3 regions of the Isoptericola sp. NPDC056618 genome follow, and region 1 is predicted to be linked to each of the others. Evidence: riboswitches for the same ligand, from Rfam matches in the RefSeq annotation. Region 1 holds a riboswitch; each other region holds the start of a gene.

Region 1 (7,476 bases):
AGGGCGGCGAGCTGGGCCGGGTCGACCTGGCTCACCTCGCCGCCCCCGGACGCGACCAGCGCGGCCGGGTCGCTCGGCAGCAGGTAGAGGACGAAGAACGCGACGGTGAAGGCGGCCCAGAGCACGAAGACCCCCTGCCCGGCGCGTCGGAGCACGTAGCGCGTCATCTCACTCCCCCGCGCCGTCGGTGACCCACGCGTCGTAGAAGTCCAGCCGCGACGAGGCCTCGAACGTGAGCCCCTGCACGCGGTCGGCGGCGGCGATCGTGGTCGACAGCTCGTAGACGGGGATGGCGTGCCCGCGCTCGATCAGCAGCGCCGACGCCTCGGTCACGAGCTTCTTGCGCTCGTCCGCGTCGGTGGCGGCGGCGGACTCGTCCAGCAGCTGGTCGACCTTCTCCGGGTCGCGCTGGTTGATGTTGCGGGCGTTCGCCGAGAAGATCGTGCGCAGCACGTCGGCGTCGGACCGGGTGAGGTTGTAGTAGTCGAAGTCGAAGTCGCCGGCCTCGTTGGCCGCCTCCTTCTCGGCGACCGTCACGTGCTTGAGCTGCAGGTCGACGCCGATCTGGCGCAGCTGCTGCTGCACGAGCTCGAGCGGCTCGGGCACCTGCCAGAAGGTCACGGTGGTGGTGAGCTTCTGCCCGTCCTTCTCGCGGATGCCGTCGGCGCCCTCGGTCCAGCCGGCGTCGTCGAGGATCTTCTTCGCGCCCTCGGGGTCGTAGGCGAGCAGGTCGCCCGCGTCCTCGAACAGCGGCGTCGAGTGGGACAGCACGCCCGTGGCCGGCCGGTCCTGCGGGGTCAGCACCGTGTCGACGATCTGCTGCCGGTCGATCCCCTTGACGAGCGCGGTGCGCACGGCCTCGTCGGCGGCCAGCGGGCTGGACTCGTTCGGGAACAGGTTGAACACGACACCGGGGTTGGCGCGGTACTCCAGCCAGAAGCCGTTGCCGTCGAACTGCGGCAGGTCGACGGCGTTGAGCGCGGCGGTGGCGTCGATCTGGCCGGACTGCAGGGAGCCGGTGCGCACGCTCGCCTCGGGGATGACCTTGAAGGTCACGGTGTCCAGGTAGGCCTCGCCGGTGTGGTCGTTCGCCTCCGAGCCCCAGGAGTAGCCCTTGACCTTCTCCAGCACGATCTCCTGGTCCTGGGTGTACGACTTCACCGCGAACGGGCCGGAGCCCACGTACTTGCCGGCGCAGCGGTCCTCGGCCGAGAGCTTCGCCGAGTCGGGCGACAGCAGGCCGAGGGAGAAGGTCGACGTCGCCTGGAGGAACTGCGCGCTGGGCTCGTCGAAGTCGACGGTCACGGTGTGCTCGTCCACGACGGTGGTGCCCGCGTAGCCGACCAGGTACTGGGACCCGAGGGACGCGACCGCACCCAGGTCGACGATCGCGTCGAGGTTGGTCTTGACGGCCTCGGCGTCGATCGGGGTGCCGTCGGCGAACGTGGCGTCGTCGCGCAGGTGGAACGTGTAGCTGGAGGCGTCGCCGTTCACGTCCCAGCTCTCCGCGAGCCAGGGCAGGATCTCGCCGGACTCCGGGTCCTGCGCGGTGAGGGAGGCGACGGTCTGCCGGGCGGCCGCGATCGCGTCGTTGTTGCCGACCTGCTGCGGGTCGATGCAGTGCGAGTCCACCGTGATGGCGAACGTCAGGTCGCCGCCGGCGACGGGCTCGCCGTCGGCGGAGGCGCCGGTGCCCGCGGCGTCGGCGCCCGTGGAGCAGCCGCTCAGCAGGAGGCCGGCGGCCGAGACGGTCGCGGCGAGCCCGACGACGGTACGTCGCGGGGTGCGCCTGGGGTCCTGGGTGCGCGGTGCGCGCGGGGTGGTGGTCATCGCGTGGTGTTCCTCGTGGTCATGGCGGGTCGTCCCCGCGCCGGCACGGGCCGGGGCGCGGTCGTGGACGACCGGAGCCGTGCTTACCCCGCCGCGGGCGCGGCGGGGTCAGGTCGTTCCCGGAGCACCCCGTCACGTCGAAGGGTTGCTGGCCAGCGAGCCGGGCCTGGGTGCTGGCGCTCGTCACCTGGGCGGCAGGGAAGCCGCCGCGGCCGCACGAGTCAAGGGCTGGCCGGGCCGTCTCACATCACGGACGCGGACGGGCCCCTTCGGTGCCGCAGACGCCGAAGGCCCCGCCGTCGGTGACGGCGGGGCCTTCGCGGGTCGGGTGGTGGGCGGCGGCCTCAGCGGGCGGAGGGCCGCAGGCGCGCGCCGAGCAGGTAGAGCTCGCAGCCGAGGCACAGGCCGACGACGGCGTTGAGGCCGGCAGCGACGAACGCGATCCCCGCGGCCCACGGCACGGCGGCCAGCACGCCTGCGAGCCCGAGCACGACGCCGACGCCCGTGACGACGAGGCCGACGAGCTGGGCGAACCGCGGCGGGCGCGGGTCCTCGAGCTCGACGGGCGGGGCGAGCCGGGGGCGCACGAGGGTCTTGAACAGCCAGCCCTGCACGGTCCCCTGGGCTCCGCGCACGGTGCCCAGCAGGAAGCCTGCGGCCACGACGGCGAGCAGGACGAGTCCGGCCGTGCTCGCCCCGAGGAGGACGACGACGGCGAGCAGCAGCGCCGTGATGGCGGCGCCCACCCGCGGGCCGCGCGGGTCGATGCCGGCCGGGGCCCGCGTGACGGGGGCCTGGCCGGCGGGACGCTCGGAGGTCATGGGTTCTCCTCGGGGACGGGTCTCGACGGGCTCAGCCGACGGGGACGACGGCGGCCAGTGCCTGGCGCGCCTGCGCGGGCGACATGCCGCCGCTGCTGCGTGCGGCCTGCGCCCCGGTCGCGTCGAGCACCAGCACCGTCGGGGTGGTGAGGACGCCGAGCTCGCGCACGAGGTCGAGATGGTCGTCGACGTCGAGCTCGTGGTGCTCGACGCCGGCCTCGCGCTCGACGAGGCCCTTCAGCACGCGGGCCGTGGCGCGGCACGGGGCGCACACCTCGGCGGACAGCTGGACGAACGTCGCCCGCTCGCCCAGCCGGACCCCGCGGGCCGCCCAGTCCACGGCCGGGTCGTGCCGCGCGGGCGTGGTGCGGACGCGCCCCTGGCGGGACCTCCACACCGCGCCGAGGACGGCGGTCGCCAGGACGAGCACGACCAGGATCACCAGCTGGGTGGGCTGGACTGTCACGGTGGTGGCCTCCTCACGCGGTCGACGTCGCGGTCATTCTCCCCGCCGCCCACCATCCGGTCGACAGGATGACCGCATGCCGGACACCCCGTCGGACGGTCAGACGGTCAGCGCCGCGGCACGCGCGCCGCCGTGCACCGTGGGCGCCTGCGCCGCGGTGAAGCCGGCGGCCCGCCGCTCGTCGTCGGGCCCCCAGAGCGTCGTCGTGACCTCGGCGCGGACGACGGGCGCGACCTCGGCCGCGAACCGACGCAGCACGTCCTCCTGGCGGGACGGCTCCAGCAGGTGGTTCACCGAGACGGACTGCAGCACGTGCCCGAAGGAGCCGTGGTAGTCGAGGATCTTCTCGGCGACCCGCTCGGGCGAGCCGACCAGCGCCGGGCCGCGCTCGACGGCGTCCTCGATCGTCTCGAACGCCTGGGCCTTGCCGACGTGCGTCGCGGGGTCGTAGCCGCGCGCCCGCAGCCGCGCGACCTGCCCCTCGTACAGCGGCCGGTACTGCTCGATCGCCTGCTCCGTGGTGTCGGCGAGGAACAGGCCCCCGGAGCCGGCGCCGACGAACCCGTACGCCGGGTCGTGCCCGGCGGCCGCGTACCGCTCGCGGTACCGGTCGATCAGTCGCCCATAGCTCTCCCGCGGCTGCAGCGCGTTGGCGCTCACGATCGGGTCGCCCCACCGGGCGGCCAGGTCGACGGCGAACTCGCTCGTCGCGGACCCGTGCCAGATGCGGAAGGGCCCGGCGAAGGGTCGCGGCAGGGTGGTGGCGTGCTCCAGCCGGTGGCGGTGGCGACCGGACCAGGCGACGTCCTCCGACGACAGGAGCAGCCGCAGGAGCTCGTAGTTCTCCTCGAGGTACTCGTACTGCTTCGCGATGTCGAGGCCGAGCAGCGGGTACTGCAGCTCCTCGTTGCCCTTGCCGATGACGATCTCCAGCCGCCCGCGGGAGAGCTGGTCGACGGTCGCCAGGTCCTCCGCCACCCGGATCGGGTCGAGCAGGGACAGCACGGTCACGCCGGTCGACAGCAGGATGCGGCGGGTGCGGGCCGCCACCGCCCCGAGGATCACCGTGGGCGCGGAGGACAGCACGTCGCCGGCGTGCCGCTCCCCCACCGCGAACGAGTCGAACCCGAGCTCCTCCGCCAGCACGGCGTGCTCGACGACGCGCTCGAGGCGGTCCGCGGGCGGCACCGCCTCGCCCGTGACGGGATGCGGCGGGTTGAAGACGATGTCGAGCAGCTGGAAGCGCATCAGGCCACGCGCTCCTCGTCCGCGGCTCCCGGGGTCTCGGCCTCGGCGGCCTCCGCGGCGGCGCGGTCGCGCGCGGCCACGCCCTCTCGCACCAGCGGGATGACGTACCGGCCGAAGTCGATCGCGTCGTCGAGCAGGTCGTACCCGCGCGCCGAGATGACCCGCACCCCGAGGTCGTAGTAGGCGAGCAGCGCCTCGGCGACCTGCTCGGGCGTGCCGACCAGCGCGTTGGAGTTGCCGGCCCCACCGGTGGCCTTCGCCGTGGCGGTCCAGAGCGCGGAGTCGTAACGGTCCCCCGCGGCGGCGATCTCGAGCAGGCGCTGCGACCCGGCGTTCTCGGGCCTGTCGATCGGGTGCCGCCGGGACAGCTGCCCGCCGAGCTCCGCCTTGCGCGCCTCGATCCGGTCCAGCACGCGGTGCGCCTTCTCCCAGGCCAGCTCCTCGGTGGGCGCGACGATCGGCCGGAAGGCCGCGTGGATGCGCGGCGGCGTCGCGCGTCCCGCGGCCGCGGCCTCGGCGTGCACGCGGTCGATCTGCTCCTTCGTGCGGGCCAGGGGCTCGCCCCACACGGCGTAGATGTCGGCCTCGGCCGCCCCCACCCGGAAGGCGGCGTCCGAGGACCCCCCGAAGGAGATCGTCGGCACGTGGCCCGCGGCCGGCTTCGCGTCGAGCGCGAAGTCCTCGAAGTCGTAGAACTCGCCGTGGTGGTCGAACGCCTCCGCGCTGGACCACGCCTGCTTGACGATCCGGATGTACTCGTGGGTGCGCGCGTACCGCTCGTCCTTGGTGAGCCGGTCGCCCTCGCGACCCTGCTCGTGGTCGTTGCCGCCGGTGATGAAGTGCACCGACAGCCGGCCCCCGGAGAGCTGGTCGAGGGTGGCGAACGTCTTGGCGGCGTACGTCGGGTACGAGACGTTGGGCCGGTGCGCCAGCAGCAGCTCGATGCTCTGCAGCCGCGCGGCCGTGTACGCGGCGAGGGCCGCCGGCTCCGGGCCGGACGACCCGTAGGCGAACAGGACCCGCGTCCACCCGTTGTCCTCGTGGGCGCGCACGATGCGCTCCAGGTAGGCGGGGTCGAACGCGGCGGTGGTGCGGGCGGACGTCTCGGAGGCGTCGTTCGTGGTCGCGATGCCGAGGAACTCGACGGGCATGGTGGTCTCCTTCGCTGCAGCGTGGTGGCTGGGTCGTGCCGGTGCCGGGCGGGTCAGGCGCCCGCGACGTCCGACGGCGCGGTCGCCGGGAGGCCGGCGTCGCGCCAGGCGGGGAACCCGCCGTCGACGTGGGTCACGTCGGTGTAGCCGCGGGCCGCGAGCGCCGCGGCGACGGGGCCGGAGCCGTTGATCGAGCCGCACACCACGACGACCGGGGTGTCGAGCGAGATCGCGGGTGCGTCGGCCGGCCCGAAGAGGGCGTCCAGGTCGTCCCTGTCGGCGAGCGTCGCCCCGGGGATGTCGCCGGTGGCGGCGCGGCCGCGCGCCGACCGCACGTCGACCAGCAGTGCGCCGTCGGCGACCCGCGCGCCGGCCGTGCGCGCGTCCTGCGTCGGCGGGGTGGTCGGACCGGTGCCCTCGGGGGCCGTCTCGTGCGTGGTGTCGGACGTGGTCTCGGACGTGGTCATGGGTCCTCCTGAGGGGGGTGGTCGGTCGGTGCGGGTCAGCGCGTCGCGGCCAGGGCGGGGACGCGGGGCGCCTCGCCCTCGGTCGCGCCCCACGCCTGGGCGAGCAGCGCGAACGACCGCTGCCGGTCGGCGGGGTCGTGCGTGGCGGTGGTGACGAGCAGCTCGTCGGCCCCGGTGACGCGCGCGAGGGTCTCCAGGCGTTCGACGACGGTCGCCGGGTCGCCGACGACGCGCGTGTCCACCCGGTCGGCGACCACGGCTCGTTCGGCCTCGGGGCGCTCCGCCCAGGCCGTGGCGTCGGCAGGGCGCGGGTAGGCGATCGCGCCGTCCGCCCCGCGGCGGATGGACAGCACCCAGTCGGCGAACGGCGCCGCGAGCTCCCGGGCCCGCTCGGTGGTGTCGGCGACGAGCACGTCGGCGGAGACGACGACGTACGGCTCGGCGAGCACCCCGGGGCGGAACGCCGCCCGGTACGCGGCGACGGTCTCGAGGGTGTTCGACGGGCTCACGTGGTAGTTCGCCGCCAGGGGCAGACCGAGCTCCCCGGCCACGCGGGCGCTCTCGCCGCCGGAGGACGCCAGCACCCACAGGTCGAACGCGGCGTCCTGCACGGGCGGCGACACGTACCGGCGGCCGCTGTCGTCGGCGTACGTGCCCGCCCGCAGCCCGAGCACGAGCTCGACCTCGGCGCGGAAGCTCGCCGGGGTGCGCGAGGCCCCCACCACGGCGGCCTGCGCGAGGGCGCGCTCGCGCAGCACGGAGTCCCCCGCGGTCGGCGGCGCGGGAGGCACGTACAGCCCGTCGACGACGCGCGGTCCGCTCGCCGGCGCCGCCGCCGGGGCCGGGCGCGCCGCGCCGCCCTTCGGCGGCGTGAACGCCCGGCCCAGGCCGAGGTCCACCCGCCCCGGGTGCAGCGCGGCGATCGTGCCGAACTGCTCGGCCGCCACGAGCGGGCTCGTGGTGCTCAGCAGCACCGCGCCCGAGCCGACGCGGATGCGCTCGGTGCGGGCGGCGACGGCGGCCGCGAGCACCGCCGGCGCGGCGGACCCGACCCCCGGCGACAGGTGGTGCTCGGCGTACCAGACCCGGCGGTAGCCGAGCCGGTCGAGGTCCACGGCGAGGTCGACGGCGTCGCGCACCGCCTGCGCGCCCGCGCGCCCCTCGGGCACGAGGGCGAGGTCGAGGACGGACAGGGGCACCCTGCTGCTCAGGGTCGCGGCGGGGTCGGTCATGGTGGTCTCCAGGTGGCAGGTGGCAGGTGGTGCGGGTCGGGCGGTACGGGCGTGGCGCGCGGTCGGTCAGCGCGACGGCAGCCCGAGTGCGGTGAGCGCCTCGCGCAGGCGCTCACGGCCCTTGAGCGAGCCGCCGCCGCGCAGCCGGTCGACGACCCGTCGCGACCACGAGCCGTCGAGCCGCTCGTCGCGGTAGAAGGCGTCGATGCGCGGCGCGTAGTCGGCGACGTGCGCGACGCGCCCCTCGTCGTACGTCTCGCG
Region 2 (7,476 bases), on a different contig from region 1:
GTGCCGCGGAACCTCACGAGCGGCAACGAGACGTCGACCAGGTCGGTCCACGTCTCGACGACGCCGAACCCCGGCACGTCGCTGCGGCGGTGCGTACGCTCGCGGGTCCAGCGCTCCCAGAACCGTCGCGCAGGGTCGCGGGTCTCGAACACGAGACGACCGCCCGGGAAGAGAGCGGCGTGCACGCCACGGAGGGTCGCCGCCCAGTCGTCGTCGGTGAGGAAGACCTGCGCGACGTTCCCGGTCATCGTGGCGAGGTCCACCTGCAACGGCGGCAGCGTCGTGGCGTCTCCGTGCAGCCAGCGCACGCGCCCGGCGCCCGGCTTGCCGCGGGCCACGTCGAGCGAGGCGCCCGCCGGGTCGACGCCGACGACGTCGACGCCCTCCGCCGCGAGCAGCACGGCGAGCGTGCCCGTCCCGCAGCCGACGTCGAGCACCTGGCGCGCGCCCAGCTCGCGGGCGAGCGCCAGGTACGGATCGAGGTCGCGGCGGTCCGGGTCGAGCGGGTCGTACAGCCGGGCGAGCGTGGGGTCGGCGAAGATCGCGTCGGGCACGGGTCGACCGTAGGCACGGCCGACCCGGGCGGCCCAGGGAATTCCTGGGATCCTCAGGCGCGCAGGGCCTGCTCCACGTCCTCGACGATGTCGCGCGGGTCCTCGAGACCGATCGACAGCCGCACGGTGGTCTCGGCGATGCCGACCTTGGCGCGGCCCTCCGGGCCGAGCTTGCGGTGCGTCGTCGTGGCGGGGTGCGTGATGATCGACTTCGCGTCGCCGAGGTTGTTGGAGATGTCGACGACCTGCAGGGCGTCGAGGAACGCGAACGTCCGCTTCTTCGCCTCCGCCGGCTCGGTGCCCTCGGGCACCGCGAGGTCGAACGTCACGACCGTGCCGCCGCCCGACTGCTGCGCCTTGGCGAGCTCGTGCTGCGGGTGCGAGGGCAGGAACGGGTAGCGCACGCCGGTCACGCCGTCGAGCTCCTCGAGCGCGGTCGCGACCTCCAGCGCCGCCGCATTCTGGGCGCGCACGCGCACGTCGAGCGTCTCCAGGCCCTTGAGCAGCACCCACGCGTTGAACGGGCTCAGCGACGGGCCGGTGTTGCGCACGAACGTCTGCACCGGCCCGGTGAGGAACTCCTCCGAGCCGAGGATCGCGCCGCCGAGCACACGGCCCTGGCCGTCGATGTGCTTGGTGGCCGAGTACACGACGACGTCGGCGCCGAGCTCGAGCGGCTTCTGCAGGACGGGCGTCGCGAACACGTTGTCCACCACGACGACGGCGCCCGCGGCGTGCGCGAGCTCCGCCACCCGCCGCACGTCGACGAGGTCCTGCATGGGGTTGGACGGCGACTCGAAGAACACGACGTCGGCCGGCGTGGCGAGGGCCTCCTCCCACTGGGAGGTCACGTGCCCGTCGACCAGGTCGACGCGCACCCCCCACTTGGCGAGGATCTCGTCGTAGATGACGTTCGTCGACCCGAACAGGGCCCGCGCCGACACGATGCGCGAACCGCTGGAGACCAGCGCGGCGAGGGTGTTGAACACCGCCGACATGCCCGACGCCGTGGCGTAGCAGGCCTCGGCGCCCTCGATGAGGCGCAGCCGCTCCTCGAACGTGTGCACCGTCGGGTTGCCGTACCTCGAGTACAGGAACTGGGACCGCTCGCCGGCGAACGCGGCCTCGGCGTCCGCTGCCGAGCCGTAGGTGTACCCCTGGGTGAGGAACAGGCCCTCGGACATCTCCTGGAAGTCCGAGCGACGGTGCCCGCCGCGCACGGCGAGCGTCGCGGGCCGCACCGTGGCGGGCAGCGGGCGCGAGCCGCCGAAGGTCGTGGGGTCGGCGCCCGGGCCGGTCGGGACCTGCGCGTCGCTCATCGCGCCTGCTCCGCGGCCTGCTGCGTCGCGGCGGCGTCGTACGCGCCCCAGGGCAGGCCGCGCACCTTCCAGCCCTCGCGGTCGCGCACGCCGTCGAAACCGGGACCGCCCTCGAAGCCCTCGAGCACGTTGTACGCCGGGCCCAGGCCCGACGACGTCGCGAGCCGCGCCGCCCCGATGGAGCGCTGGCCGGAGCGACAGAGGAAGACGAGCGGTCGGTCCGCGGTGACGCCCGCGGCGGCGAGCTCGGCGAGGAAGCCGGCGTTCGGGCGCCCGCCCGCCTGCACCCACTCGACGAAGAGCGGCTCCTTGCCGGCGGTCGCGGTGTCGGGCACGCCGATGGCGCGCCACTCGCCCTCGGTGCGCACGTCCACCAGGACGGCGTCCGGGTCGCCGGCGAGCAGGTCCCACGCCTGCTGCGGGGTGAGGTCGCCGGCGTAGCCCTCGGCGGGGCGGGGATCGATCTGGGTGCTCATCGCAGTCCTCCCATCGGTCGTGGCGGTAGCACCCTCGTCCGGTACGGCCGCCGTCGCCGGCGACCGGCCCGCGGGTTGCTGCGGCGTCGACGTGCCACGTCACTCGGCCGCTCGGGATGGTCCTGGCGATCGTACGACAGCCGTCCGCCTGCTGGTCACCCCGTCTCGGGAGGCGAACGTCGCGCGTCCCCGGTGGGCCCCGCCTTCCGTGAAAGGTAAAGTCACGGTCAGGTTCCGGAAATGACCGCGCCCACAGGAGGCGCGCCATGGCCATCCTCGCCACGATCAAGGGCTGGTTCCGGCGCGAGCGGGAGGAGCCGCTGGAACGCCCTCGCGACCTGCCGCCGCCGCGCCCCGAGGGCGGGCGCCCGTACGAGGCGCCCTTCCCCCAGGGCGCGGACAACGTGCTCGGCTGGCGCGACGGCCCCGGCATCTGACCCGCGGTCCGCCCGCGTCGGGTCGGCCGCCCTCGCCGACGTGGGCCTGCGGGGGCGCGCCGGAGGGCAGGACGGTGCCAGGGGGCGCGCGGCCGGCGTCCCACGCGCCCGCATCGTGAGAAGGGCCGGGGCTCCGCTTGACCGTGGGGTGCTGCGCACGCACGATGGGCGGCAGGTCAAGAGCGCCAGCGCGAAGCCCCGGCTCGCTGGCCGGCAACCCTCCTCTCGCGGCGGGGTGCCCCGGGTGACGACCTGGCCCCGCGCCGTCCGGCGTACGGGCAAGCGCGGGGAGCCACCTCCCCGGCACGACCGAGGAGGACCACGCATGACCACGCTCACCACTGCGCCTGCGGTGCCCGCCACGCGCGCCGCCGCCGTGCACGACGTCGCCCCCGTGCTGCCCGTCGTCGGCGGCGACACGCTCGTGCCGCTCGTCGACGGCCGCCAGGTGCCGTACGCCAACCTCGACGTCGCGGCATCGGCGCCCGCCCTGCAGGCCGTGGCGGACCGGGTCGCGCGCGTGCTGCCGCTGTACGCCAGCGTGCACCGCGGCGCCGGTTACCTGTCCCAGGTCTCGACCGCCCTGTACGAGACGGCGCGCCGCACGATCGGCGCGTTCGTCGGCGCCCGCGAGGACGACCTCACGATCGTCACCCGCAACACGACGGACTCGCTCAACCTGCTCGCGGGCTGCGTGCCCGCCGACCCGGCCACCGGCGAGCCGGGCCGCGTCCTCGTGCTCGACATCGAGCACCACGCCAACCTTCTGCCCTGGCAGCGCGTCACCGACGCGACCGTCGTCACCGGCGGGCCGTCCGTGTCGGCCACCCTCGCGGAGATCGAGGAGGAGCTGAGCTCCGCCGCCGCGGCGGGCCGTCCCTACGCCCTGCTGGCGCTCACCGGCGCGTCGAACGTGACCGGCGAGGCGCTGCCCGTGGCCGACGTCGTCGCCGCGGCGCACGGAGCGGGCGCGCGCGTCGTGCTCGACGGTGCCCAGCTGGTGCCGCACCGCCGCTTCTCGCTCGCGGGGACGGGCGTCGACTACGTCGCCTTCTCGGGCCACAAGACGTACGCGCCCTTCGGGGCGGGCGCCCTGGTCGGACGGCGCGACTGGCTCGACGCCGGCACCCCGTACCTCGCCGGCGGCGGGGCCGTGCGCCGGGTGCGCACCACCACCACCGAGTGGCACGAGGGCCCCGCCCGGCACGAGGCGGGCTCGCCCAACGTCGTGGGCGCGGTGGCGCTCGCGGCCGCGTGCGACGAGCTCGCCGCCCTCGATCCGTGGGTCGCCGGCGAGCACGAGGACGCCCTGCGGCGCCGGCTCGTGGACGGGCTGGGCGAGGTCGAGCGCGTCGAGGTCGTGCACGTGTGGGACGACGCCGTCGACCCGGTGGGGGTCGTCACGTTCACCGTCACCGGGTACGACCCGGGCCTCGTCGCCGCGTACCTGTCCGCCGAGCACGGCATCGGCGTGCGCGACGGGCGGTTCTGCGCCCACCCCCTGCTCGGCCGCCTCGGGTTCGACGCCGGCGCCGTGCGCGCGTCGGTGGGCCTCGGGACGGCGGGCGAGGAGGTCGAGCGGCTCGTCGCGGCCGTCCGCTCGCTCGTGACCGAGGGGCCGCAGGCGCGGTACGACGTCGTGGACGGGCTGTGGGTCGTCGTCGACGATCCCCGCCCCGTGCCCGACGGCTCCGGCCTCGAGGGGCTGCTCGCCACCGCCGCGCTGGGCGCCGACGAAGCCTTCGGCTGCCTGCCCGACGACCTCTGAGCAGTCGGTCCCGCCCCAGCGGGGCATGACGACGGGGCGCCACTGTGCGGTGGCGCCCCGTCGTGTCAGCGGGTCACTTCTTGAACGCGTCCTTGGTGTCGTCGCCCGCCTGCTTGAGGTTCGCGCTGGCCTGCTGGGCCTTGCCCTCGGCCTCCTTGCTCTCGTCGCCGGTGAGCTTGCCCGTGGCTTCCTTGACCTTGCCTTCGGCCTCTTCCGCGAGGTGCTTGGCCTTGTCTCCCAGTCCCATCGGGGCTCCTTCCGTCATACGAACGACCTCGAAGACCGACCGTAGGCGCGTGCCCGCCGGCTCGCACGCCGACGTCTCAGGTCGTGGGTCCTCCGGGTGGCGGCCGGCAGGTCAGGGCGCCGGGCGGCCGAACTCCTCGATCAGCACCGGGTACTGCTCGTGACCGTGGCCCGCGGCGACGCCACGGTCCGCCACGGCCTTGAGCAGTCTCGGCAGCTCGGTGCTCACGCCCAGCGCCTCGCTCTCCTCGACGAGGTGCGCCATCGCGCGCACGTCCGTCTCGAGGGCGGAGGCCTCGGCCGGGAAGCTGCCGCTGTCGACCTGCTCCGCGTAGCCGGGCAGCCAACCGGCCACGCCCTCCGCGATCTGCCGGGCGAACGGCGCGAAGGCGGCGGCGTCCACCCCGGCCGTGCGGAGCATGGCGGTGCCGTGCAGCCACGCGTCGAGGACGCTCCACATCATCGTGAGGCCGGCCGCGTCGTAGAGGGATGCCAGCCCGGGGTCCTCGCCGAGGTGGGTGACGGTGCCGAGCGCCGCGAGCGTGGCCGCGTGCGCGTCGAAGTCCGCCCGGGGCCCGCTGTGCAGGACGACCGCGTCCGCCGTCCCGATCGCGGAGGGCACGGCCATGATCGCGCCGTCGAGGTATCGCGCTCCGCGTCGGGCGGCCCACCGGGCGGTCTCCCTGGCCTGCGAGGAGCTGCTGGACGTGAGGTTGACCAGCGGGGCGCCGGTGACGTCGACGCCGTCCTGGCCGATCAGCTCGCGCACGGCGGCGTCGTCGGTGAGGCAGACGATCGTCAGGGCGCCGGGACGCACCGCCGCGGCCGCCGAGGGCGCCAGGCGCGCGCCGTCCGCCACCAGGGCGTCGGCCTTGGCGGCGGTGCGGTTCCACACGGTGGTGGGGTGCCCGGCCCGGAGGAACGCGCCGGCGAGCGCGCGACCCATGAGGCCGAGACCGACGACGGAGACGGGGGCGGGGGGCGACGGCTTGTGGGTTCTGGTGACCATGGCAGCATCGTCGACGTTCATACCGGTGTGAAGGTCAAGGGGGAGCGGGATGCGGATCGGGGAGCTGAGCCGCCGCACGGGCGTGCGGACGCACCAGCTGCGCTACTACGAGGCCCAGGGCCTGCTGGAGGTCGCCCGGCGCTCGAACGGCTACCGCGAGTTCGACGAGGGGGCCGTGCTGCGGGTGCGGCAGATCCGGCACCTGCTCGACGCCGGCCTGTCGTCCGAGGACATCGCCTACGTCCTGCCGTGCGCGGTCGGCGAGGAGCCGCAGCTGCCCGGCTGTGTCGAGCTCCTGACCGCGATGCGCTCCCGCCTGCGGCGCCTGGAGGACCAGATGGCGAGGCTCGCCCGCTCGCGCTCGGCCCTGGCCGGGTACATCGCGGCGGCGGAGCGGGTGGGTGGCGAGAGCTACCCGCCGCTCGACGGCGCGGCGGCGGAGAGGATCCCCGCCTGATCACCAGGCCGGCGGGTGCCGGTCCGCCCAGCGCAGCCGGTCCTCGAGCTGGGCGGCGAGGGCGAGGAGCGTCGTCTCCCCGCCCGGCCGCCCGATCAGCTGCACGCCCATCGGCAGCCCGTCGTCGGTCCACCGCGTGGGCACGGTGATCGCGGGCAGGCCGGCCACGTTGAGCATCGACGTCCACGGCGTGTACTGGCACTGCTGCTCGAAGTTGCGCTCCGGGTCCTCGGGGTCGAACCAGCCGAGCGGGCGGGGCGTCATCGCGAGGGCGGGGGTGACGACGGCGTCGAACCGCGACACCTGCGCGACCAGCCGGCGCTCGAAGGCGGTCAGGGCGCGCAGCGCCTCCGCGAGCTCGCGCGCGGGCACCTGGCGGCCACGGCCGATGAGCCATCGGGTGAGCGGCTCGAGGCGGTCGAGTCGGGCGGGGTCGTCGAGCGGCACCGCGGACGCGCCCGCCATCCACAGGGTGCGGAAGGCCGGGCCGTACGTCGGGTCGGGCTCGAGGGACAGGCCGTCCACCTCGTGCCCGAGCCCGGTGAGCGTCGCCACGCCGGTGTCGAGCGCGGCGCGCGCGTCGTCCGACGTCGTGATGGCGTAGAAGTCGTCCCAGGCGGAGTCGGTCGTGACGCCGATCCGGAAGCGGCCCCGCACGTCCTCGCCGCCCTCTCCCGCCACCTCGCCGCGGCGGGCCGCGGCCAGGTACTCCCCGGCGCGGGCCGACGGTGCGCGCAGCGTCAGCGGGTGCGCCACCCGCCCGTCGGGCGTCCGGGTGAGCATCCCCTCGAGCAGCAGCGCGGTGTCCTCGGTGGTGCGGGCGAGGGGCCCGTCCACGACCAGACCGCCGAGCGACTCCTGCCCCGACCCCGCGGGGACGAGGCCGCGGCTCGGCTTGAGCCCGACCACCCCGCACGCCGCGGCGGGGATGCGCACCGAGCCGCCGCCGTCCGACCCGGGCGCGCACGGCAGCAGGCCCGCGGCGACGGCGGCGGCGGCGCCCCCGCTCGACCCGCCCGCCCCGAGCGACGGGTCCCACGGGTTGCGCGCCACCGGCCCGGCCAGCGGCTCCGTGTACGCGGGGAATCCGAGCTCGGGCGCCGTCGTGCGGCCGAGGCTCACCATGCCCGCGGCGTCGAGGACCTCGACGATCTCGTCGCTCACCGGCGCCACCACGGCGTCGTCGCCGGCGAAGGCGCGGGAGCCGAAC
Region 3 (7,476 bases), on a different contig from region 1:
CGCGCCGCGGGCCTGCCCACGCTGATCCTGCACGGCACGAAGGACAACATCCTGCCGATCGACGCCTCCGGCCGGCGCTTCCACGCCGCCGTGCCGGACGCCGAGTACGTCGAGGTCGAGGGCGCGCCGCACGGCCTGCTGTGGACGCACGCGGACGAGGTCAACGCGGCGCTGCTCGCGTTCGTCCAGCGCTGAGCCCGACCCCGCGAGCGCTCAGCTCGCGGTGAGCAGGTAGTCGTCGGCGTCGTCGTCCCACGCGAGGGCGACGGCGCCGGCGGCCGCGGCGCCCTTCGCGAACTGCAGGAACCCGCGGTAGCCGAGCGCCTTCTCCGAGAAGTCGGGGCGGCGCTTGCGCACCTCGTTCTTCAGCCCGGACAGCGGCGCGCTGCCGCCGGCGTCGCGCACCACCTGGCGCAGCAGCTCGAACGCGCCCTCGGTGTCCTGCTGCGCGGGCAGCGCCACCTCCGGGTCGCCGGCCGACGGGCCGTCCGACAGCACGACGAAGTCGCGGTCGGCCAGGAAGCGCAGGAACTCGCCGAACGTGCGGAAGCCGTAGTCCGACTCGCTGAACGTGGGGTCCTTGCGCACCAGCGTGCGCTTGAGCATCGACGCCGTGACGGAGCCGCTGGTGGAGGCCTGCAGGTCGGCGAGCGTCTGCGCCACCCGGACCTCCATCGTCGCGTCCTCGCCCGCGGGCGCCGCGTCCTCCTGCTCGAGGTCCGTCTCGACCACGGACTCGACGGGCTCGGCCGCGGGCTCGACGGCGGCCTCGGCCGCGGGCGCCTTCTTGCGACGGCGGGTCCCCGACGTCGCGCCGGACGTCGCGGGCGCGGGCTCCTCGGCGGGAGCGGGGGTCTCCGCCGCCTCCGCCGGGGCCTCGACCGGGGCGGGGGTCTTGGCCCGGCCACCGCGGCCGCCGCCGGACCGGCCGGTCCCCTTGCCGCCGCGCCCGGACCGCTTGGGCGCGGACGCCTCGGACTCGTCGGGCACGTCGACGCCCTCGAGCCGGTCGTAGAAGAGGAACTCGTCGCACGCGGGCGGCAGCAGGCGGGACGTGGAGTTCTCCACGCCGACGCCGATGACCTTCTTGTCGAGCTCGCGCAACTTGTGGACGAGGGGGGAGAAGTCGGAGTCGCCCGTGCACATGACGAACGTGGTGATGTACTCGCGCTCGAACGCCATCTCGATGGCGTCCACCACCATCTTGATGTCGGCGGCGTTCTTGCGGGACGCGCCCATGCGCTGCGTCATCTCGATGAGCTCGACCTGGTGGCGGGTCAGCATCCGCCGGTCCTCGTCGAAGTACGACCAGTCCGCGTAGGCGCGGCGCACCACGACCCGGCCGCGCACCGCGAGCGCGTCCGCGATCGGCTTGAAGTCGAACTGCATGCCGCCCAGGTGGTCGCGGGCGCCGAGCGCCAGGTTCTCGTAGTCGAGGAAGACGGCGAGGCGCTCTTCGGTGTCCATGCACGTCAGGCTACGGCGTCGCGTGCTCCACCGCGGGCCCGGGGGCCGGTTACCACGGCCGTCACCGCACCGTCCAGGTTCCGGGCGTTCCGTCACCCTTTCTTCACCCCCTATCCTGTGTCGGGTCCCGACGACGCGACGCCTTGGAGGCTCACCTTGTCAGCAGATCCCGGAGCCACCACGGCGACGGACGACATCGTCCCCGACCCTGCGCTCCCCCCGACGGCCGTCCCGGCCGAGGACCTCAAGCCCCGCTGGACGCCCGCGAAGATCGCGCTCTGGGCGGCGATCGCGCTGCTCGGCGGCGTCGCGTGGGTGATGATCGCGCTGGTCCGCGGCGAGACGATCAACGCGATCTGGTTCGTCTTCGCGTCGGTGTGCACGTACCTCATCGGGTACCGCTTCTACTCGAAGGTCATCGAGCGGTACATCACGCGCCCCGACGACCGGCGCGCCACCCCCGCCGAGACGCAGGAGGACGGCAAGGACTTCGTCCCCACCGACCGCCGCGTGCTGTTCGGCCACCACTTCGCCGCCATCGCCGGCGCCGGCCCGCTGGTGGGCCCGGTCCTCGCCGCGCAGATGGGGTACCTGCCCGGCACCATCTGGATCATCGTCGGCGTGGTGCTCGCGGGCGCCGTGCAGGACTACACGGTGCTGTTCTTCTCCATGCGCCGCGGCGGCCGCACCATCGGCCAGATGGCGCGCGAGGAGCTCGGGCGGATCGGCGGCGTCGCCGCGATCGTCGCGTCCCTGCTCATCATGATCATCATCGTGGCGATCCTGGCCCTCGTGGTCGTCAACGCCCTCGGCGAGAGCCCGTGGGGCGTGTTCAGCGTCTCGATGACGATCCCGATCGCGCTGTTCATGGGCGTCTACCTGCGGTTCCTGCGCCCGGGCAAGATCACCGAGGTCTCCCTCATCGGCTTCGTCCTGCTGCTCGCCGCGATCATCGGCGGCGGCATGGTCGCCGACACGGCGTGGGGCGCGGACGTGTTCACCCTCGACCGCACCACGATCGCCGTCGGCGTCATCGTCTACGGCTTCGTGGCCGCCGTCCTGCCGGTGTGGCTGCTGCTCGCCCCGCGCGACTACCTGTCCACCTTCATGAAGGTGGGCGTCATCGTGGTCCTCGCGGGCGCCGTCGTCATCGTGCGCCCCGAGATCTCGGTGCCCGCGATCAGCGAGTTCGCCGGCTCCGAGACCGGCCCGGTCGTGGCCGGCAACCTGTGGCCGTTCCTCTTCGTGACGATCGCGTGCGGCGCCCTGTCCGGCTTCCACGCGCTCATCTCGTCGGGCACGACGCCGAAGCTCGTGGAGAAGGAGCGCCAGACGCGCTTCATCGGCTACGGCGGCATGCTCATGGAGTCGTTCGTCGCGATCATGGCGCTGGTCGCCGCGATCTCGATCGACCGGGGCGTGTACTTCGCGATGAACTCGTCGGCCGCGGCCACGGGCGGCACCATCGAGGGCGCGGTCGCGTTCGTGAACTCGCTCGGCCTCGCCGGCGTCAACCTCACGCCCGACACCCTGAGCACCCTGGCCAGCCAGGTGGGCGAGCCGTCGATCGTGTCCCGCACCGGCGGCGCGCCGACGCTCGCGCTCGGCCTGGCGACGATCATGCACCAGCTCGTCGGCGGCACCGCGATGATGGGCTTCTGGTACCACTTCGCGATCATGTTCGAGGCGCTGTTCATCCTCACCGCCGTCGACGCCGGCACCCGCGTGGCCCGCTTCATGCTGCAGGACACCATCGGGAACATGGCCCCGCGGTTCAAGGACGTGAGCTGGCGACCAGGGGTCTGGGTCTGCACCGCGATCATGGTCGCGGGCTGGGGCACGATCCTCTATCTCGGCGTCACCGACCCGCTCGGCGGCATCAACACGTTCTTCCCGCTGTTCGGCATCGCGAACCAGCTGCTCGCGGCGATCGCCCTCGCCGTCGTGCTCGCCATCGTCGCCAAGCGCGGCCGCGCCTACTGGGCGTGGCTGTGGATCGTGGCCGTGCCGCTCGCCTTCACGGCGCTCATCACCATCTGGGCGTCGTTCGAGAAGATCTTCTCGGACGTGCCCCAGGTCGGGTACTGGGCGCAGCACCGGGCGTTCCAGGACGCGCTCGCCGCCGGGGAGACGTCGTTCGGCACCGCCCCCGACGTCGCGGCGATGGAGGCCGTGGTCCGCAACACCTTCGTGCAGGGCACCCTGTCGATCGTGTTCGTGGTGCTGTCGATCGTCGTGATCCTCGCGTCGGTGGTCGTGACGATCAAGGCGTTCCGCGACGGCGGCGGCGAGAACCACGAGGACGCGCCCGTCGCGTCCCGGCGGTTCGCCCCGGCGAACCTCTTCGCGACGGCCGAGGAGAAGCGGATCGAGAAGGAGTGGGTCGACGCCGGACTGCGGGAGACCAGCGGTGCCGGGCACCACTGACGCCCGCACCGTCGGCGCCACCGCGCGCGACGCCGCCCGGGCACTGGCCCGGGCGGCGTCGGCGGGGTGGACGAACCTGCGCTGGTACGTGCGGCAGGTGATGGGCGAGGGCGCCTACGCGACGTACGTGGCGCACGAGCGGGCGGCCCACCCCGACCGGGAGCCGATGGGCGAGCGCGAGTTCTGGCGCGAGCACTACGCGGCCCAGGACCGCAACCCCGGCTCGCGCTGCTGCTGAGCGGGCGGGCGCGACGGCGCCCGCCGCGCCAGGATGGGCGCGTGCGCGCGATCGTGTTCGAATCCCACGGCGGCCCCGAGGTGCTGCATCTCGCCGACGCCCCCGACCCTCAGGCCGGGCCCGGCCAGGTGCGCGTGCGCGTCGAGGCCGCGGCCGTCAACGGCTGGGACGTGAAGTCCCGCGCCGGCACGACCGGCGGCCCGCCGCCGACGTCGCCCGTCGTGCCGGGCCTGGAGGTGGCGGGGGTCGTCGACCAGGTCGGCCCACCCGCCGGGGAGGGCCTGACCGGCGTCGCGCCCGGCGACCGCGTGGTCGGGTTCGCCGTCGGCGGCGGGTACGCGGAGCTCGCCCTCACGTCGGTCTTCGCGCGCGTGCCCGACGGGCTCGCCGCGACCGACGCCGTCACGGTCCCCGTCGCGGCCGAGACCGCGACCCGCGTGCTGCGCCTCCTCGACGTCCGGCCGGGCGAGACGCTGCTCGTGCACGGGGCGTCCGGGTCGGTGGGCGCGCTGGTCGTCCAGCTCGCCGTCCGCCGCGGCGCCCGCGTGATCGGCACGGCGTCGCCGCGGAACCAGGACAGGGTCGCCGCGCTCGGCGCGACGCCCACCACCTACGGCGCCGGGCTCGTGGAACGGGTGCGCGCCCTCGCCCCCGACGGCGTGGACGCCGTCCTCGACACCACCGGCGCGGGCGTGCTCCCCGACTCGATCGCGCTGCGCGGCGGCACGGACCGGATCGTCACCATCGCCGACGACGCCGCGGCGGACCTCGGGGTCCAGGCCAGCTGGCGGTCCGAGCGCGACGCCGGCGAGCTCGCCGAGGCCGTCGACGCCCTGGCCCGCGGCGAGCTGGCGACCACCGTCGGCGCCGTGCTGCCCCTGGCCGACGCCCCGCGGGCGCACGAGCTGGTCGAGAGCGGGCGCGCGGGCGGCAAGGTCGTCCTGGTGCCCTGAGCAGGGCGTTCCCGCCCGATCCGCATCGGCGATCGTCTCAGCAGGCGGTCTCATCCTCGCCCGTATCGCGGATGCTGCGTACGATCGCGTGACAAGCCATCCAGAGCGGCCGAGAGTCCTGGCTCGACGACGCCGCAGCAACCCGTTCTCCGACGGAAGCCTCCCGAGGACGAAGGTGCTCACGCCAGGATCGATGGAGTGACGCATGGTCGCAGAGGCATCCCTTTCGCCCACCCCGGCAGCTCAGCCGGCAGTTCACCCGGCGCTGCCGGCACGCCCGACGGTCTCGTTCGAGCTCATGCCGCCGCGCCGGCCGGACGCCGCCCCCAAGTTCTGGGAGACGGCGCGCCGGCTGGTGGCCGCGCGCCCGGACTTCGTGTCCGTGACCTACGGCGCGGGCGGCGGTGACCGGGCGACCGCACGCCAGGTCGTGTCCACCCTGCTCGCGGGCACGCCCGTCCTGCCCGTGGCCCACCTGACCTGCGTGGGCGCGCACCGGGAGGACGTCTCCGCCGTCATCGACGACTTCCTCGACGCCGGCACCCGCGCGTTCCTCGCCCTGCGGGGCGACCCGCCGAAGGACCAGCCGGACTGGGCGCCGCCCGCCGACGGCGTCGCGTCGTCGATCGAGCTCGTGCACCTGCTGCGCGAGGTCGAGGCCCGGCGCTGCGCGACCGACCCCGGGGCCGCGCTGCGCGGCGCCGCCCGCCCGATGACGATCGCCGTCGCGACGTTCGTCGACGGCAACGTGCAGGCGGGCACCACCCGGGCCCAGGAGGTCCGGCGCCTCAAGGAGAAGCAGGACGCGGGGGCGAGCTTCGCCATCACGCAGCTCTTCTACGAGGCCGGCTCCTACACCGACTTCGTCGCCGAGGCCCGCGCGGCCGGAGTGACGATCCCGATCCTCGCCGGGCAGCTGCCCACGACCGAGCCGCGCCGGCTCCGTCGCGTCGAGGAGCTCACCGGCGTCCGCGCGCCCCGGCACCTGCTGGACGCGCTCGACGCCCTGCCGGACCCGGAGGCCCAGCACGCCTACGGGACCGCGCGCGCCGTGGAGCTCGCACAGCGCGTGCTCGACGCGGGCGCACCCGGCATCCACGTGTACACGTTCAACAAGTACCGTCCCGCTCTGGACCTGCTCGAGGGTGTCCACCTCGGCGGACCGGCGCCGGCCGACGCCATGTCGGACGGCGCGGACCTGGCCAGAAGGCCGTGGGTACCGAGCATCCCGACCCAGGCTCCCGCCGTCTGACGCGCGGAGCCCGAACTCTGGAGTGCTCATGTCCACCACACCGACAAGCCCCACCCCCGCCACGGCATTTCCCGGTGGCACGATCCTCGGCTACCCGCGCATCGGGCGCCGCCGCGAGCTCAAGAAGGCCGTGGAGTCGTTCTGGGCCGGGCGCACCGACGCCGTCGACCTGGAGGTCGCGGCCGGCACGCTGCGCCGCGAGACGGCCCGCCGTCTCGTCGACCTCGGCCTGAACCCCGACGACGGCTCCGTGCCCGGGTCGTTCTCCTACTACGACCAGGTGCTCGACGTCGTCGCGCTGCTGGGCGCCGTTCCCGAGCGGTTCCGCGACCTGCTCGACGACGAGGACGGCTCGCTCGAGCTCGACGGCTACTTCACCGTGGCCCGGGGCCGCGGCGAGGACGCCCCGCTCGAGATGACCAAGTGGTTCGACACGAACTACCACTACCTCGTGCCGGAGATCAGCGAGACGACGCCGGTCTCGTTCGCCGACCACCGCATCGTGCGCGAGTACGCCGAGGCCAAGGAGGCCGGCGTCACGACGCGCCCGGTGCTCGTGGGCCCGGTGACGTTCCTCGCCCTGTCGAAGGCGGCCGACGAGGCGGGCGACGGGTTCCACCCGCTCGACCGGCTCGACGACGTCGTCGCCGCGTACGCCGACCTGCTGCGCGCGCTGGCCGCCGTCGGCGTGCCGTGGGTGCAGCTCGACGAGCCCGCGCTCGTCACGGACTCCCTCGACGTGCCCGCGGAGCGCCTGCACGCGGCGATCGCCTCGGCGTACCGCACCCTGGCGACCGACCTCGCGACGGCCACCGACGACACCGCCTCTGAGGACGCGGCGGGCGAGAGGCCCGCGATCCTCGTGACGGCGCCGTTCGGCGGCCTGCACGAGGACGCCCTCGCGCTCCTCGCCGCGACCGACGTCGACGCGATCGCGATCGACCTGGTCAAGGGCGCCGTGCCGGCCGGCCTGGTGCCGGGCCTCGAGGGCAAGACCCTCGTCGCGGGCGTGATCGACGGGCACAACGTCTGGCGGGCCGACCTGGCCGCCAAGCTCGACGTCGTCGAGTCGCTGCGGGGCCTCGGCGCCGGGGCCCTCACCGTCGGCACGTCGACGTCGCTGCTGCACGTGCCGCACG

The links. A riboswitch is a leader RNA that binds a small molecule or an ion and turns the genes downstream of it on or off. The one in region 1 is predicted to bind S-adenosylmethionine.
Region 2: linked by a shared signal. The riboswitch ahead of ACFQ8T_RS09825 (aminotransferase class V-fold PLP-dependent enzyme) and the one ahead of ACFQ8T_RS04635 (ABC transporter substrate-binding protein) in region 1 are both predicted to bind S-adenosylmethionine.
Region 3: linked by a shared signal. The riboswitch ahead of ACFQ8T_RS02265 (methylenetetrahydrofolate reductase) and the one ahead of ACFQ8T_RS04635 (ABC transporter substrate-binding protein) in region 1 are both predicted to bind S-adenosylmethionine.

Annotation. Positions count from the first base shown of each region.
Region 1 is NZ_JBHTVZ010000002.1:336,339-343,814, reverse strand. It holds gene ACFQ8T_RS04640 (ABC transporter permease) at 1-167, opposite strand, end outside; gene ACFQ8T_RS04635 (ABC transporter substrate-binding protein) at 169-1,830, opposite strand; SAM riboswitch class IV at 1,905-2,018, opposite strand; gene ACFQ8T_RS04630 (DUF4395 domain-containing protein) at 2,175-2,651, opposite strand; gene ACFQ8T_RS04625 (TlpA family protein disulfide reductase) at 2,683-3,117, opposite strand; gene ACFQ8T_RS04620 (LLM class flavin-dependent oxidoreductase) at 3,217-4,365, opposite strand; gene ACFQ8T_RS04615 (LLM class flavin-dependent oxidoreductase) at 4,365-5,516, opposite strand; gene ACFQ8T_RS04610 (rhodanese-like domain-containing protein) at 5,570-5,983, opposite strand; gene ACFQ8T_RS04605 (LLM class flavin-dependent oxidoreductase) at 6,019-7,215, opposite strand; gene ACFQ8T_RS04600 (NADPH-dependent oxidoreductase) at 7,282-7,476, opposite strand, start outside.
Region 2 is NZ_JBHTVZ010000006.1:6,377-13,852, reverse strand. It holds gene ACFQ8T_RS09845 (class I SAM-dependent methyltransferase) at 1-554, opposite strand, end outside; gene ACFQ8T_RS09840 (O-succinylhomoserine sulfhydrylase) at 608-1,873, opposite strand; gene ACFQ8T_RS09835 (rhodanese-like domain-containing protein) at 1,870-2,349, opposite strand; gene ACFQ8T_RS09830 (hypothetical protein) at 2,616-2,786, shown strand; SAM riboswitch class IV at 2,961-3,077, shown strand; gene ACFQ8T_RS09825 (aminotransferase class V-fold PLP-dependent enzyme) at 3,112-4,554, shown strand; gene ACFQ8T_RS09820 (CsbD family protein) at 4,628-4,801, opposite strand; gene ACFQ8T_RS09815 (NAD(P)-dependent oxidoreductase) at 4,913-5,809, opposite strand; gene ACFQ8T_RS09810 (MerR family transcriptional regulator) at 5,859-6,266, shown strand; gene ACFQ8T_RS09805 (amidase) at 6,267-7,476, opposite strand, start outside.
Region 3 is NZ_JBHTVZ010000001.1:487,518-494,993, reverse strand. It holds gene ACFQ8T_RS02290 (alpha/beta fold hydrolase) at 1-195, shown strand, start outside; gene ACFQ8T_RS02285 (NYN domain-containing protein) at 214-1,467, opposite strand; gene ACFQ8T_RS02280 (carbon starvation CstA family protein) at 1,624-3,894, shown strand; gene ACFQ8T_RS02275 (YbdD/YjiX family protein) at 3,878-4,132, shown strand; gene ACFQ8T_RS02270 (NADP-dependent oxidoreductase) at 4,174-5,085, shown strand; SAM riboswitch class I at 5,179-5,285, shown strand; gene ACFQ8T_RS02265 (methylenetetrahydrofolate reductase) at 5,291-6,337, shown strand; gene metE (5-methyltetrahydropteroyltriglutamate--homocysteine S-methyltransferase) at 6,366-7,476, shown strand, end outside.